Regions from separate parts of the Brevibacterium luteolum genome, predicted to be linked through region 2. Evidence: riboswitches for the same ligand, from Rfam matches in the RefSeq annotation. Region 2 holds a riboswitch; the other holds the start of a gene.
What was found. Region 2 has a riboswitch for thiamine pyrophosphate ahead of thiO (glycine oxidase ThiO). Riboswitches for the same ligand answer to the same signal wherever they lie in the genome.
Positions count from the first base shown of each region.

Region 1: linked by a shared signal. The riboswitch ahead of thiM (hydroxyethylthiazole kinase) and the one ahead of thiO (glycine oxidase ThiO) in region 2 are both predicted to bind thiamine pyrophosphate.

Region 1 covers NZ_JALXPM010000015.1:15,032-22,684, reverse strand. The annotation lists gene M3C25_RS05505 (TenA family protein) at 1-285, opposite strand, end outside; gene thiD (bifunctional hydroxymethylpyrimidine kinase/phosphomethylpyrimidine kinase) at 345-1,298, opposite strand; gene thiE (thiamine phosphate synthase) at 1,302-2,063, opposite strand; gene thiM (hydroxyethylthiazole kinase) at 2,060-2,923, opposite strand; TPP riboswitch at 2,911-3,007, opposite strand; gene M3C25_RS05485 (hypothetical protein) at 3,149-3,751, shown strand; gene M3C25_RS05480 (RES family NAD+ phosphorylase) at 3,751-4,380, shown strand; gene M3C25_RS05475 (acyl-CoA thioesterase) at 4,489-5,343, shown strand; gene M3C25_RS05470 (metal ABC transporter substrate-binding protein) at 5,433-6,410, shown strand; gene M3C25_RS05465 (metal ABC transporter ATP-binding protein) at 6,466-7,323, shown strand; gene M3C25_RS05460 (metal ABC transporter permease) at 7,323-7,653, shown strand, end outside.
Region 2 covers NZ_JALXPM010000025.1:36,070-43,722, reverse strand. The annotation lists gene M3C25_RS07930 (sodium:solute symporter family protein) at 1-1,559, opposite strand, end outside; gene moeB (molybdopterin-synthase adenylyltransferase MoeB) at 1,809-2,990, opposite strand; gene M3C25_RS07920 (thiazole synthase) at 2,987-3,808, opposite strand; gene thiS (sulfur carrier protein ThiS) at 3,814-4,092, opposite strand; gene thiO (glycine oxidase ThiO) at 4,089-5,348, opposite strand; TPP riboswitch at 5,346-5,447, opposite strand; gene M3C25_RS07905 (GNAT family N-acetyltransferase) at 5,549-6,121, opposite strand; gene M3C25_RS07900 (helix-turn-helix transcriptional regulator) at 6,246-6,680, shown strand; gene M3C25_RS07895 (VOC family protein) at 6,691-7,116, shown strand; gene M3C25_RS07890 (DUF1801 domain-containing protein) at 7,106-7,540, shown strand.

The DNA of each region.
Region 1 (7,653 bases), on a different contig from region 2:
ATGCATCTCCTCTTCGACGGTGACGGCCTCGCCTGCGGCCAACGTCCAGAAGCGGGTGTCCTCGCGGTTCGGTGCGCGCACACCGAGCTGGCTCATCGCCCGGGCATAACCGTTGAGGTACAGCTCGTCCTGCAGGATGTAATTGACGAAGGTCTTCACCGGCAGTTCGCCGGTGGCGAGTGCCTCGAGGAAGGGCAGGTTCTCGATCTCATCGAGGGTGCCGGCGACGGAATCCCAGATCGCCTGGGACTGCTCGCCAGCGACGAAGCGGTTGCGGTCGGTCATGGCTGTCCTTTCGTAGGGTTCACGCTGCAGGCGGGCGCTGATCTTCGAGGCGGGCGGGTTCAGCGCGTGACGGTGAGGTCGACGAGGTGGTCGACCGGCCCGTGGGCGCCGTCGGGGTTGAGGCTCAGCTGCCAGTGATCTGCCGAGGCGAGCGCACGGGCAAGGTAGTCCAGTGATCGTTCGACGGCTGCGGTGATGGTCTCCGAGGCAGTGGTGGTTTCCGAGGCGGTGGCGTCCGCTCCCGAGACGGTGGCGTCCGCTCCCGAGGCGGTGGTGTCCGTTCCCGAGGCGACGCTCGCCTGTGCGTGGCGGGCGGCGGCCATCTCGGCGGTGATCGTCGCTGAGAGGGTGCAGCCGGTGCCGTGGGTGTTCGGGGTGCGGATGCGGGTGTGGGTGAACTCCGCGGTAGTGCCGTCGGCCAGGGCGAGGACGTCGATGACCTCGTCGTCGACACCGTGGCCGCCTTTGAGCAGCACGCCCCGGGCACCGTGTTCGATCAGCCGGCCGGCCTGGTCGCGCATCTGCTCGATGCTTGCGGCTTCTGGTTCGGATTCGCCGAGCAGCAGTGCGGCTTCGGGCAGGTTCGGGGTGATGAGGTCCGCGCGCGGCATGAGCTGGCGGCGCACGGAGTCGACTGCGTCGTCGTCGAGCAGCCGGTGTCCGGAGGTGGCGACCATGACGGGGTCGACGACGAAGTAGCCGAGGTCCTTCTCATCGGCGGTGTGACAGACGAGTTCGACGAGGCTGCGGGTGGCGAGCATCCCGGTCTTCGTCGCGTCGACGGGCACATCATCGAGGACGCTGGCCAGCTGGGCTTCGACGAAGGCCTCGTCGATGCCGTAGACCTCGCTGACGCCGTGGGTGTTCTGGGCCACCAGGGCGGTGATGGCGGTGGTGCCGTAGACGCCGCGGGCGCAGAAGGCTTTGAGGTCAGCGTGGATGCCAGCGCCGCCGGACGGGTCGGTGCCGGCGATGGACAAGGCAACCGGCGGGCGGGATGCGGGTGCAGTCATTGTTCAGCGTCCTCCGTCTGCAGTGTGGGAGCCGGTGTTGTCGTGCGTCTCAGTCCGGTCCTCGGTGTCGGGTGTCTGGCCGGTGAGGAACGCGGCCTTGATCGCAGCAGCGGCTGCGCGCGGGTCGGCGGCTGTGCAGATGGCGGAGACGACGCAGATTCCAGCGACTCCGGTGCCGTGCATCTTGGCAGCACCTGCCAGGTCGATGCCGCCGATGCCGAAGACCGGCAGACCGGCCTCGCCGGCGAGTGCGCGGATCTTGCCGGGTCCGAGGACGTCGCGGGCGTTCTTCTTCGTCGTCGTCGGAAACGCCAGGCCGACGCCGAGCAGGTCGACCGATCCGGCCTCGCGGGCGGCGGCGAACTGATCCGGGGTGGTGGCCGAGAGCCCGAGCAGGGCCTCCTGGCCGATGTGCTGGCGGACTTCGGCAAACGGCATGTCGTCCTGGCCGACGTGCAGGTGCACGAGGTGTCCTTCACTGTTGAGCTGTTCGACCACGGCGACGCGGTCGTTGACGAACACCGGCACCGGCCGGGTGATCTTCGCATCGCCGAGCACCTCGTCGACGGCCCGCAGCACCTCGCAGGTGAGGTCGTACATGGCGTCGTCAGTGATGTCCTTGTCCCGGATCTGGACCATCCCCGCCCCGCCGGCCACCGCCTCGGCGACGGTCTCGGCCACCGACCGGCCGGCGGACGCGCACTGGGCGGTGTCGGTGATGAAGTACAGGGCGGTGTCGATGCCGGCGAGGCGATCGTGGCTCATGCGGTGACCTCCACGGTGTCGTAACTGACGCCGACGGCGGTGATGTCAGCGGCGGTGACGGAATGCAGGGCATCGAGGAACTCGACGGCGAAGCTGCCAGGCCCGCGGCTCGTGCCGGCCGCGCGGGTGCCAGCGGCCGCATAGTGGGCGTGGGCGGCGACGACCGCGGCGAACGGGTCGGCCGGCAGGGCGCCGAGGTAGGCGGCGACGACTCCGCCGAGCGAGCAGCCGGTGCCCACGACCAGCGGCATGTAGTCCGAACCGCCGGAGACCCGGGCGATGCGCACCTGCTCACCGGCGTGGACGATCGCGTCGACCTCTCCGGAGACGGCGACGACAGAGCCGAGCGCGTGGGAGAGCTGGATCGCAGCCTCGAGGGCGGCTTCGACCTCGTCGGTGGAGTCGACGCCGCGGGCGCCGGCACCGGTGCCGGCCAGGGCTGCGATCTCAGAGGCGTTGCCGCGGATGGCGGTCGGCTGCCATGTCAGGGCCTGCTTGATGCGGGTGGTGCGGTAGTCGATGACACCATAGGAGACGGGATCGAGCACCCACGGGGTGCCGGTCTCACGGGCGGCGGTGATGGCGGCGTCGGCGGCGAGGAAGTTGTGTGAGCTGGCAGTGCCGAAGTTGATGAGCAGGCCGTCGGAGATGCGGGCGAACTGGGCGGCGTCGGCTTCGTGGTTGATCATCGCCGGTGAGGCGCCGATCGCCAGCAGCGCATTGGCGCTCAGCGGCTGCACGACGGTGTTCGTGATGCACTGGACGAGCGGATTCGACTCCCGCACTGCGGTCACCGCCGCTGCGAGGTCGGGTATCGAGGCCGCCGACTGTGCGGCGGCAGATGGGTGCTGCTGTGTCACGACAATCCCTTCGCCAGCATGATCCAGATCAGGTTCGATGGGTGTGTTCTCAGCCCGGCCCGCCAGGCACCCCATGTCTGTCCGCCACTCTAACAGTCCTGGCGGATGACGCCACTTTGCGCTGGAATGTGTGGGGGTGGCGTAGCGCTCGGAAGCGACCGCGCTGAATCCAACTGCCTGTGGATAACTCTGGCTGGTCTCTCGCGAGCGGCGTAGAATCGTGGCATGAGCGCACCACGACCGGTCGCCGAATCCGAATGGGAGGATCGGCTCAAGCGGGCAATCGAGGCCCGGAAACTGCCTGTGTCCGTCAGCGACGTGCTGACCGTCCTCGCCGATACGGTCGAACCTGCTGCACCGCTGCCAGCGGAGGAACGCGCCTTCCTAGCCGAGCACACAGGTCTCACCCCTGTCGACCTCATCCCTGAGGGGCTGGCCGATGTCGATATCGAGATTGCGGCCAACCGCGCCGTGGCTGCGCAACGCGCCGAACGGAACACCCTGGCCGTCGACGAAGTCGCCCGCCTGCTTCTCCTTGGCACCGCTGATGTCAGAGCCCTTGCCGCCAGCGGTGATCTCTATGCGTTCACGTCTCAGAGCCGCCGAGATCTCCTCTTTCCGCGCTGGCAGTTCATCGACGGTCGCGCACTCCCCGGTCTGTCACAAGTTATAAGGGCGCTTCCAGAGGACTATCTTCCCGTGGACATCGAAGAGTTCATGACCCAGCCCGCTGAGTCGCTCGAAGGGCAGACCCCATCTGAATGGCTCGCAGCTGACAGACCACCATCGGCTGTCTCCTCACTGGCCGACGAGCTTTCCTGGGAATGATGGCGAAGAATCCCAAGCGGCCCGGGCATCTGTCGATTCGGCCGGCGGATCTTCGCGACCTCCCTTCCACTCAGCCCCTGTTCCGCATCCACTCGGCAGGTGGCCGGCACCCAATCGCATGGAACGGCTTTCGCGATTTCGGACCGTTGCAGAGCATGCGCTGGGATCCGCATCCCCCACCTCCTTCGCATCACCACGGCGTAGGCGTCGCCTACTGTGCGACGGATCCCGTCACCACCTTTGCCGAAGTATTCCAAGAACGCCGACGCATCCGCATCGGTTCGTTGCGTGCCCTCAGCGCGTGGTTTCCGGCTCGCGATCTGCGGTTGCTTGACCTCACGGGAAACTGGCCGACTCGCAATGGTGCCTCGTTCTCACTGTTCGCTGCACCGAAATCGACATGCCGTAACTGGGCGCGCGGAATTCACGAGCTTTCCGCAGAGCTCAGCTTGGAGCTCGACGGCTTGTACGTGCACTCGACGATGATGCCAGGGAAGAACGTCGTACTCTTCTCTTCAGCTCATTCGGCATTCCCGATCGCGCCGGCAATATCGCTGCCACTCGACCACCCCGTCATCCGGCGCCTTGCCCAAGACGCTAGCCACCAGTTGTCCTGGCCAGTCGTCTGAGGCCACGCCCACTGCTCCGGTTGCCGCACGGCTGCAGGCCAAGTGACTCCGGGTCGCTAGGATCGAAGGGTACGGCGTCATCTGTCCTGACCGAATCGGAGGAATCCCGTGAGCGATGTGCTCTTCTCACCCAGCGAAACCGGCGAAGGCTCGTTCCTCGAGCTCATGCAGCTGGAGAAGATCGACAAGAACATCTACCGCGCCGGCTACGTCTTCGATGAGCCCTACGCCCTCTACGGCGGCCAGGTCGCAGCGCAGTCCGTGCACGCCGCGGCCCTGACCGTCGATGCAGAGCGCAAGCCCCACTCCCTGCACGGATACTTCCTGCGCCCAGGCAACGCCGCCCGGCCGACGGTCTTCCAGGTCTTCCGCGACCGCGACGGCGGCTCCTACTCCGCCCGCCGCGTGGTCGCCACCCAGGACGGCGACGTCATCTTCAACATGGCCATCAACTTCACCCGCGGCAACGAAAGCCCCGACCTGCAGGGCCCGACGGCAGCCGCCCAGCAGGAGATCCGGTTCGGCGACCCCTCGCCGATGCCGCGGATGTTCTCCTTCGAAGCCCGCAGCACCGACCAGCCCTTCGAGACCACCGACTACCCGGTCCGGTTCTGGGCCCGCTGCACCGAGGACCTCGGCGACTCCGAGCTGCTGCACATCTGCGCACTCACCTACCTGTCCGACATCTCCTCGGGCCTGGGCGCATTCAACACCGAGGAGTTCAAGTCCGGCTCCAGCCTCGATCACTCGCTGTGGTTCCACCGGCCGGTGAACATGAACGACTGGGTGCTGTGCGACTACGCCCCGCGCTCCGCCGCCTACGGTCGCGGCCTGTACAACGGCGACATCACCACCCAGGACGGCGTGCTCGTCGCCTCGGTCGCCCAGGAGGCGCTGTTCCGCAGGCTCACCCCAGAGCAGCTGCAGCACTACCGCGGCATCGGCCGGCCGAAGAAGGACTGAGACCGCAGCGCTCCGCGCTCACTTGCGCACATCAAAAAGTTCGCATGGGCGAACTTTGCAAATTCGCTGAGGGGAACTATTGTGATGCCATGGCATTTCGTTCTCCCCTCTCACAGCTGCGCACACCCCGCGCGCAGAGCCGCACCTGGCGCATCCCCCTTCTCATCACCGGCCTGGTGACCACAGCCGCACTGGCCCTGTCGGCCTGCAGCCCGGCTGACACCTCGGGTACGGATGATGACCGCCCGCTGGTGCTCACCACCTTCACCGTGCTCAAGGACATCGCCGCCAATGTCGCAGGCGAGCACCTGCGCGTAGAGTCGATCACGAAGGAAGGCGCGGAGATCCACGGCTATGAGCCCTCCCCCAGCGACATCCGGCACGCCGAGGAAGCCGATCTCGTCATGGAGAACGGCATGGGCCTGGAGAAGTGGTTCGAGCAGTTCATCGACGTCGCCGGCACGAAGCACGTCGTGCTCACCGACGGCGTCGAACCGATCGACATCACCGAGGACGCCGACGCCGGCAAGCCGAACCCGCACGCCTGGATGTCGCCTGCCAACACCGCGATCTACGTCGAGAACATGGCGACGGCCTTCTCGGAGCTCGACCCCGACCACGCTGCGGACTTCGAGGCCAACGCCGAGGACTACACTGCCAAGCTCACCGAGGTCGAGACGAAGCTGACCGACACGCTTGAGACCCTGCCGGAGAACCAGCGTGCGCTCGTCACCTGCGAAGGGGCGTTCTCCTACCTCGCCCGCGACGCCGGTCTGACTGAGAAGTACATCTGGCCGGTCAACGCTGAGCACGAGGCCACCCCGCAGCAGGTCGCCTCGACCATCGAGTTCGTGCGCGAAAATGACGTCCCGGCCGTGTTCTGCGAATCGACGGTCAACGACAAGGCGATGCAGCAGGTCGTCGACGCCACCGACGCGAGCTTCGGCGGCACCCTCTACGTCGACTCGCTCACCACCTCAGACGGCCCCGTGCCGACCTACCTCGATCTCATCACCCACGATGCCGAGACCATCGCCGATGCCCTGACCGGGGCTCAAGGTGCATGACGGCCACCACAGCCTTACTGGCGTCGTTCATCCGACTGCGCTTGACTGGACACCGATGAACTCTTCCCGGCACCCGCACCAGCCTGCGGCACACCCGCCCGGATCCGGCGCGTCCACCGCCCTGGAGGTCCGGAACGTCACGGTGCGCTATGGCTCCGTGCTGGCTCTCGACGAGGCGAGTGCCGTCATCGGGCGCGGCCGCATCTGCGGTCTGGTCGGCATGAACGGCGCCGGTAAGTCCACCCTGTTCAAGTCGATCGTCGGCAGCCTCAAACCGCAGTCGGGTTCCGTGCGCATCGCCGGCCTGCCGCCTGCCAAGGCCCGGCGGGCCGGGCTCATCGGGTACGTGCCGCAGGCCGAGATCGTCGACTGGGACTTCCCGATCACCGTGCGCGAGGTGGTGGGCACCGGCCGCTATGGGCGCACCGGGATCACCCGCCGGCTCACGCGAGCCGACCAGGATGCCGTTGAGGCCGCACTGGCCCGGGTTGAGCTCACCGAGCTGGCCGGCCGGCAGATCGGCCAGCTCTCCGGCGGGCAGCGCAAACGCGCCTTCGTCGCCCGGGGACTGGCCCAGGAGGCCTCAGTGCTGCTGCTCGATGAGCCCTTCGCCGGAGTCGACAAACGCTCCGAGCAGATGATCTCGAGCGTGCTGCGCGAAGCCGCCGATGCCGGGACGACGATCGTCGTGTCCACCCATGACCTGCACGCTCTGCCGGATCTGACCGATGAGGCGATCCTGCTCATGCGCCGTGTGCTGCTGCACGACTCGCCTGCCGAGGTGCTGCGCCCGCAGAACCTCGCACTGGCCTTCGGACTCGACCCGCTCGGCCGGCCGACCGACACCCGCCGGACCGAGGAGACACCAGCTGACGGCGAAGGCGGCACTGACGACTGGGATGGTGAGCGCTGATGGACATCATCCACCTGCTCGCCGACCCGCTGTCCTATGAGTTCATGACCCGCGCGCTCATCGCCGCGGTCATGGTCTCGATCGTCTGCGCGCTGCTGTCGTGCTGGCTGGTGCTCATCGGCTGGTCGCTCATGGGCGACGCGGTCTCCCATGCGGTGCTGCCCGGGGTTGTGCTCGCCTATGTCCTCGACCTGCCGTTCGCCATCGGCGCGCTCGTGTTCGGGTTCCTGGCCGTCATCCTCATCGGGGCGGTGCGCGACACGTCCCGGGTCAAGGAGGATGCCGCGATCGGCATCGTGTTCACCACGCTGTTCGCCCTGGGCATCGTGC
Region 2 (7,653 bases):
GAGACTGCGTAGGCGACCAGGGATGCCGAGAGCACCGTGTAGTCGCGCAGGAACCCGAAGCCGACGAACCCCGTGGCGACAGTGGCGAGAGCACCGACGATGATCGCCGGGCGGAGTCCGAAGAACCCGAAGGCCATGATGCCGGGCACCACTCCGACGCCGATGATCGCCAGCGCCTCGACGATGATCGCCCACGCACCGGTGACCGGGATGAGCTCGAAGCGCACGGGGATGAAGACTGCCAGTGCCGCGAGCACAGAGACGGTGAAAGCGCGGTTGGTGACCTTCTTCCAATAGAACGAGGCGATGACGGGGAAGACGAGGCAGCCCCAGAGTGCTCCGACGAAGACGAGCAGGTCGAGGATGTTGAACCGGGCTGTCGCGAAGTACAGCGCGGCACCGGTGGCGACGATCATCGTCACCCGGCCGATGAGCAGCATGGTGCGTGGGTCGGCGTTGCGGCGGCCGACGGACTGACCGTAGATGTCGGTCATGACGATCGAGCTGAGCGCCGACAGATCGGAGTCGGCTGTCGAGGACAGTGAGCCGATGATCATGATGAACGCGACGGCGACGAGGATGGCCGGCAGGTAGGTGGCGGCCATCTGCGGGAGCAGGTTGTTGACGTCTCCATCGAGCGGCTGCACACCGAGGTAGAGGGCCATGACGCCGATCATGCCGATGCCGATGACCGAGGCGCCGTAGCCGATGGTGGCGGTGACAAAGGTCGGCTTGATGAGGTCCTCGCGCACGGCGAACATCCGCTGGGCGATCGTCTGGTTGCCGATCGCGTAGGCGAGGACGGCGGCGATGTAGGGCGCGCCCTGGTTCATAAAGGCGTCCGAGGAGAAGAAGCTCTCCTGGGCGGCGGTGACGTTGCCGGCAGCACGGCCGGCTTCGAACATGTCCGGTCCGCCGGCGGCGAAGAACACGATCGGGATGATGATGACGGTCGCGCCGAGCATTGCGCACACCTGGGCGAAGTCGGTCAGCACCGAAGCGCGGAAACCCGACCACAGGGTGTAGAGCAGCACACCTGCGGCGACGATGATGATGCCGCCGCCGAAGCTGATGGGTGACAGAAGCGAGATGATCGCACCACCGGCGATGAAGTTCGAGGTCAGCGAAATGACCGAGCCGAGGACGTTCGATCCGGCGAGCATGAGCTGCGAGGACCGGCCGTGGCGGGCGTACATCACCTCGGCCAGTGTGTGGGCGCGCGGGGCGACGGCGCGGATACGGCGGCCGAAGGGGTAGATGAACAGGATCATGAGCGCGCCCCACAGCCCGTAGTGGATCGGGCCGGACACGCCGTAGGTGTAGCCGGCGGTGGCCGAGGCGTACATCGACGAGGCCCAGATCCAGGTCGCGGTCATCGAGGCTGCGGAGATGCCGAAGCCGATCCGGTTGCCGGCGGTCATGTAATCGTCTGCGTTCTCCTTCCTCTTCGATATCGCCATCGACATCCACATGGTTCCGCCGTAGAACAGCAGGAGTAGCAGCACGAGGCCGGGGATGCCGAGTTGGACAAGGTCTGAAGTGTCAGAAGACGGCGGCACAGATTCTCCGTTTCGCAGGCGACGAGGGCAGCGTCTGCGCCGGCGCATCCGATCACATCAGACGTTCTCGGCGCAGAACGGCGCCGAAGCCAGAACTTGACCTCGGCACGCATTCGATAAAAGCACAAAGAACGCTGAGATTCGAATCGACGGCGTCTGAGAACCGGTTTTCGATTCCGCTGCTTCCCTTATGCGCGTAGGACAAGGCGCGGTCGGAAAGAAACCCGTGTTCTCCCCTGTCAGACGCCCTCAGTAACGCGCCATCTGCCCGTCGACGGTCTCTGCCCACGCGTCGATCCCACCACCCAGATTCACGAGTTCCGGATCCGGCTGCTGATCCCCGGCTCGTGTGCGGAGGATATCGATCGCCTGCTGGGAACGCACCCCGGATTTGCAGCAGAACACGTATGTCGCTGCGGCTGCAGTGGGCGGCAGCGCGTCCCAGCCGCGCTGTTCGATCTCACCGAGGGGGACGGCCACAGACTGCGGGATGGCAGCGATCGCCCGCTCCCACGGTTCGCGCACGTCGACGGCCACGGTGGTGCCGTCGTCCAGGCGGGCGCTGAGCTCGCGGGGTGTCATGCTCTCCCCCGTGCCCGAGGCGGTGGGCGGCAGCGCCTGGCAGTTCGCCTCGGCGGCGGGCTCGCCGATCGAGGTGACCTCGCCCGCGTCGGGATCGGGGGCCAGAGCGAGTTCGCGCCAGCTCATCGTCAGTGCGTCGAAGAGCAGCACGCGGCCGAGCAGCGGCTGGCCGATGCCGGTGAGCAGCTTGATCGCCTCGGTGGCCATGACCGAGCCGATGGTGCCCGGCAGCACGCCGAGCACGCCGCCTTCAGCGCAGCTGGGGACTTCGCCAGGCGGCGGGGGTTCGGGGTGCAGGTCGCGATAGGTGGGACCGTGTCCCGCCCAGAAGACGCTGACCTGCCCGTTGAAGCGCAGGATCGAGCCCCACACGCACGGCACGCCGGCCAGCGTGCAGGCATCTGAGGTGACATAGCGGGTGGCGAAGTTGTCGGTGCCGTCGATGACGACATCCCAGCCGTCGACCAGGTCGGCGGCATTGTCGGGACTGAGCCGTTCGATGAACGTCTCGACGCTGACGTGCGGATTGAGGTTCGTGATCTTCTCTGCTGCCGATGTCGCCTTGGCACGGCCGATGTCGGCGGTGGTGTGGATGACCTGGCGCTGCAGATTGGTGACCTCGACGGTGTCGTCGTCGACGATGCCGATGGTGCCGACCCCGGCTGCTGCAAGGTAGAGCAGCACCGGTGAGCCCAGTCCACCGGCGCCGATGACGAGCACGCGAGCGCTCTTGAGCCGCAGCTGGGCGTCGATCCCGAACCCGGGCAGGCTCAGGTGGCGGCTGGCCCGGTGCGCCTCAGCCTGGGTCAACCCGTCGGCAGGGGCGGCGAGCGGTCCTATGCCGGTCATGAGGCCGCCTCGGTGATCGGTTCGGCAGTCCCGAGCGGGGTCATGATGCCCTCCTGCGGTGAGCTGGCGATGGCGTGCCGGCGGGCCGGGATGCGCCCGGCACGGGCAGCGAGGCCGCCGGCGGTGACGGCGTGGCGCATCGCGGTGGCCATCGCGACGGGGTCCTGGGCGCGGGTGACGGCTGAGGCCAGCAGCACGGCGTCACAGCCGAGCTCCATGGATAGGGCGGCTTCTGAGGCGGTGCCGATGCCGGCGTCGAGGATGATCGGTACCCGGGCGCGGGCGCAGATGAGTTCGATGTTGTGCGGATTGAGGATGCCCAGGCCGGAGCCGATGGGAGCGCCGAGCGGCATGACGGCAGCGGCTCCGGCGTCTTCGAGTCGGCGGGCGACGGCGGGGTCGTCGGAGGTGTAGGCGAAGACGGTGAACCCGCGGTTGGCCAGCTGTTCGGTCGTGTCGACGAGTTCGACGACATCGGGCAGCAGCGTGTCCTCATCGGCGATGAGCTCGAGTTTGACCCAGTGGGTCTCGAGCGCTTCGCGGCCGAGTTCGGCGGTGAGGATGGCGTCGCGGGCGGTGTAGCAGCCGGCGGTGTTGGGCAGGATGCGGATATCGTTGCGCTCAAGCAGGGTGAACAGGCTGTCGCCGGTCTGCGGGGTGTAGCGGCGCATGGCGACGGTGGTGAGTTCCGTGCCTGAGGCGATGAGCGCGTCTTCAAGGACGCTCAGGGAGCTCAGGCCTCCGGTGCCCATGATGAGGCGTGAGTTCAGTTCGACGCCGTCGATGCTCAGCGGCGGCAGTGCGGGTGTATGGGTCATCGGGCTCAGCCTCCCTGCATCGCAGTGATGATCTCGATGTTCTGTCCATCGCGCAGACCGGTGGACGACCACCGGCTGCGCGGGACCACGGCCGCGTCGACGGCGACGGCGATACCGAGACGCTGGCCGTCTGCGGCGGTTCCGTCTGCCTGGAGCTGCCGTCCGGTGGTCTCGGCGATGATGTCGCTCAGCGTCGTGTCCGCGTGAGCCGTGCGGGTCTCTCCATTGATGGTGACCGTCACCTCTGACTCCGTCGGGGTCGCAAGGCTGTGGTTCGCTGTCATGGTCTTCCTCCTTGTGGCTGATTCTCTGCAGCGTGATGTGCGATGCGGCGCGGGTCCATCGTCTGCAGATGGTGGTGGTCCGTGTCTGCGGTCTCCGCACTGCCGCCTGGTCGGGGCACGGCCTGCGGGTCGAGTTCGTGCAGCACGAGCTGGGCCGCCAGCCGTGAGGCGAGCGGGGTGAGCAGGATGCCGTGCCGGTAGAACCCGTTGGCAACGATGAGTCCCCCGACAGTGTCGCCTTCAGCGGTGGGCAAGGCGCCGAGGTAGGGGGCGTCGTCGTGGGTGCCGGGCCGGGCGCGGGCGGTGACTTCGGTCAGTTCGCTCTCGCCGATGCCGGGCACCAGGCGCTGGGCGTCGCGCAGCAGCTGGGCGACGCCTTCGACGCTGGGGCCTTCCCGGTTGTCTTCGCGGCTGGTGGCACCGATGACGATCTCCCCATCGGCCCGCGGCACGAGGTAGATGGGACGGCCTGTGACGATGCCGCGGATGGTGCGCTCCAGCAGCGGCGGTGCACCGTCCGGCAGGCGGGTGCGCAGCACCTCACCGCGGATCGGGCGCAGCGGCAGCGAGCGCTCCCTTGGCAGCAGCGTGATCGTCTGCGCCACTCCGGTGGCGAGCACCGTGACCGGAGTTGTGAGGGTTCTGCCGTCGTCGAGGCGGACTCCGGTCACCACTGGCCCGCTCCTGTTCTCAGCTCGGATGAGTTCGACGGCCATCTGCCGGATGATGGTGGGCAGCACGGTCTGCAGGGCAGCGGTGATGCGGCGCGGGTTGACCTGGTGGTCACCGGCTGAGCGGAACACCCCGGACAGCGAGGGGCTCAAGGCGGGTTCGAGACGCCGGGCGGTACGGCCGGTCAGCGCTTCGACTACTCCGCCGGCGGCCTGCTGGTACTGCTGCAGATCCGCCAGCGCCTGCCGGTCTGCGGGGTCGGCAGCGCAGACGAGTGTCTCGGTCTCGCGGTAGTCGACGTCTGCCTGTGCATCATCTTCAAGGTCTGCGACGAATGCTGGATATTCGGAAGCGGAGTCGCGCATGAGGGCGAAGAGCCGTTCATGCTGATAGCTCATCTCAGAGACCGGGGCGATCATCCCTGCCGCGGCGAAGCTGGCACCGGTTCCCGGGCTCGGATCGATGACGATTGTGCTGAGACCAGAACGGGTGAGCCGCCAGGCAGTGGCGAGGCCGATGATGCCACCGCCGACGACGGCGACGTCTGCTGTGAAAGCGTGTGCCTCATCTGCTGGCACGGGCATAGCGCATGCATCCTTTCCTCCGGCGGTCTCAACCGCATCAGGTTCAGCGGTCGGCGCTTAAGCCCTCTCAGCCCTCACCGGGCTCCCGCAGGATCGATCAGCGTTGATCGATGCCGTCAGTGTACATACGGCAGTGTCTTTGTGCAGTTCGCGACTGAAATGCGGTCACATCGCGACAGACGCACGCAGATGAGAAGTCGTCAGCTAAGCTGCGAGGCATGGGCGCTGTATTCAGCCCAGCGTGTGCCGGTCCCTTCGCGCGGATAGCCGTTGCCGGTAGCACGGAAGCCCAAGCGCTCGTAGGAGCGGATTGCGGCCGCGTTGCTGTCATCGACGTCAAGCAGCAGTCTCGGTCTGCCCAGCTGCTCGGACAGGCGCGCAGCTTCGCGCACGACTGCGGCTGACACTCCCCTGCCGCGGGCGGCTGGACGCACCCAGATCTTGGTGAGAATCGCCTCGTCTTCGGCCAACGGCATGTCCGGCGTGTAGCCCTCCGGCTGGAGCACCAGACACCCGACCGGCACCTCGGCTGCGGTGGTCTCACCGTCTGCCGGCTGTTCCCGGTGGCGGGCGTGGAGCACGATGCGTGCGCCGCTCAGCTGAGCCTGCCAGTCAGCCGCACGCAGCTGCGCGGCCTCCTCGTAGGTGCCCCAGAACGCTTCGGGCGCATCGGCGAGCATCCGCAGGCGCACCTGACGGTGGGCGTCCCAGTCAGCGGGATCGAGCCGTACGATCTCAAGCACACCCTCGGCACTCGCCGTCCGTGTCAGCATCGTCGCCACCGCCGTCTCCCATCTGCAGTCCTCATCGCACCCGGCTCCAGCGTATCCGGACAGGTCGCCTATGCCGGTGTCTTGCGGATCAAGACGCGCCTGGCCGGCGTGCTACGCTCGCGCCATGCCAGCCGGTCCCCGCGTTCAGACGGATCTAGTACTGCTGCGCAGAGTCCGGGATCGGATCGACCGGGAGTTCGACCAGCCTCTCGACGTTCCCTCCCTTGCCCGCGGTGTCCACATGTCGGCCGGACACCTGTCACGGAGGTTCAAAGCGGCTTTCGGAGAATCCGTGTACTCCTACCTCATGACACGGCGGATCGAACGCGCGATGGCGCTGCTGCGCCATTCCGAGCTGAGTGTGACGGATGTCTGCATGAGCGTCGGCTTCTCCTCGCTGGGGACGTTCAGCACGCGATTCACCGAACTCGTCGGTGTCTCGCCGACAGCGTACCGAAAAGCGTCCAAGGCAGACCTGCTGCACCTTCCGGCATGTGTCGTCCGGACGGTCACGAGACCGGTCAGAAATCGAGAAGCTCAGCCGTTCTCGGCTCCGTAGCCTTGTGCTCATGACACTGAGCATTCATTCCAGTTTCCTGCCGCACACAGACCCGGAAGCGTCCCTGCGCTTCTACCGCGATGTGCTCGGCTTCGAAGTGCGGCTCGACGTCGGTGAGGGCCCGATGCGGTGGATCACCCTCGGCGCTGCCGGTCAGCCGGACACCCACGTCGTCCTGCAACCGCCGGTATGTGACCCTGGGGTCACCGATGCCGAGGCGCAGACCATCGCCGACATGATGGCCAAGGGCACCTATGCCGGCATCAACCTCGCCAGTGACGATCTCGACGGGCTCTTCCAGCGCCTCGCACAGGCGGGCGTCGAGGTCGTGCAGGAGCCGAAGGACCAGGTCTACGGACTGCGCGACTGTGCGGTGCGCGACCCCGCCGGCAACCTCGTCCGGATCCAGGCCCGGGAGGCCGGCCATGGCGAATGACAGCGGCTTCTCCGAGGCAGAGCTCACTGCGATGAAGGAGCGCGCGGCCGAGCTGCGCTCGCAGAAGGGCGGGAACAAGAAGGCGAAGAACCTGGAGGCGCTGCTCGAGGCGATCGCTGCGCTCCCGGAAGGCGACAAGCAGATCGCAGCAGCTGTCCATCAGATCATGACCGAGGCGGCGCCTCATCTGGCCCCGCGGCTGTGGTACGGGATGCCGGCCTACGCCGACGACGCCGATGTCGTGGTGTTCCTGCAGCTCTCCAGCAAATTCGACACCCGCTATTCGACTCTCGGATTCAACGGTGCCGCGCAGCTCGACGACGGGGACATGTGGGCAACCCATTTCGCGATTCCCGCCCTGACGGATGCCGTACGGACACGTGTGGCAGAACTCGTGCAGAAGGCGGTGCCACCACCGAGCTGACGATCGTTGGACGTCGTGAACCACTGCCGGCAGCGGCATGTGTACAGAGGATCCCGGGACATCGGGCAACGATGGCCCGGGATTCTCGTGCGCGTGGATTCAGGTCATCGTTC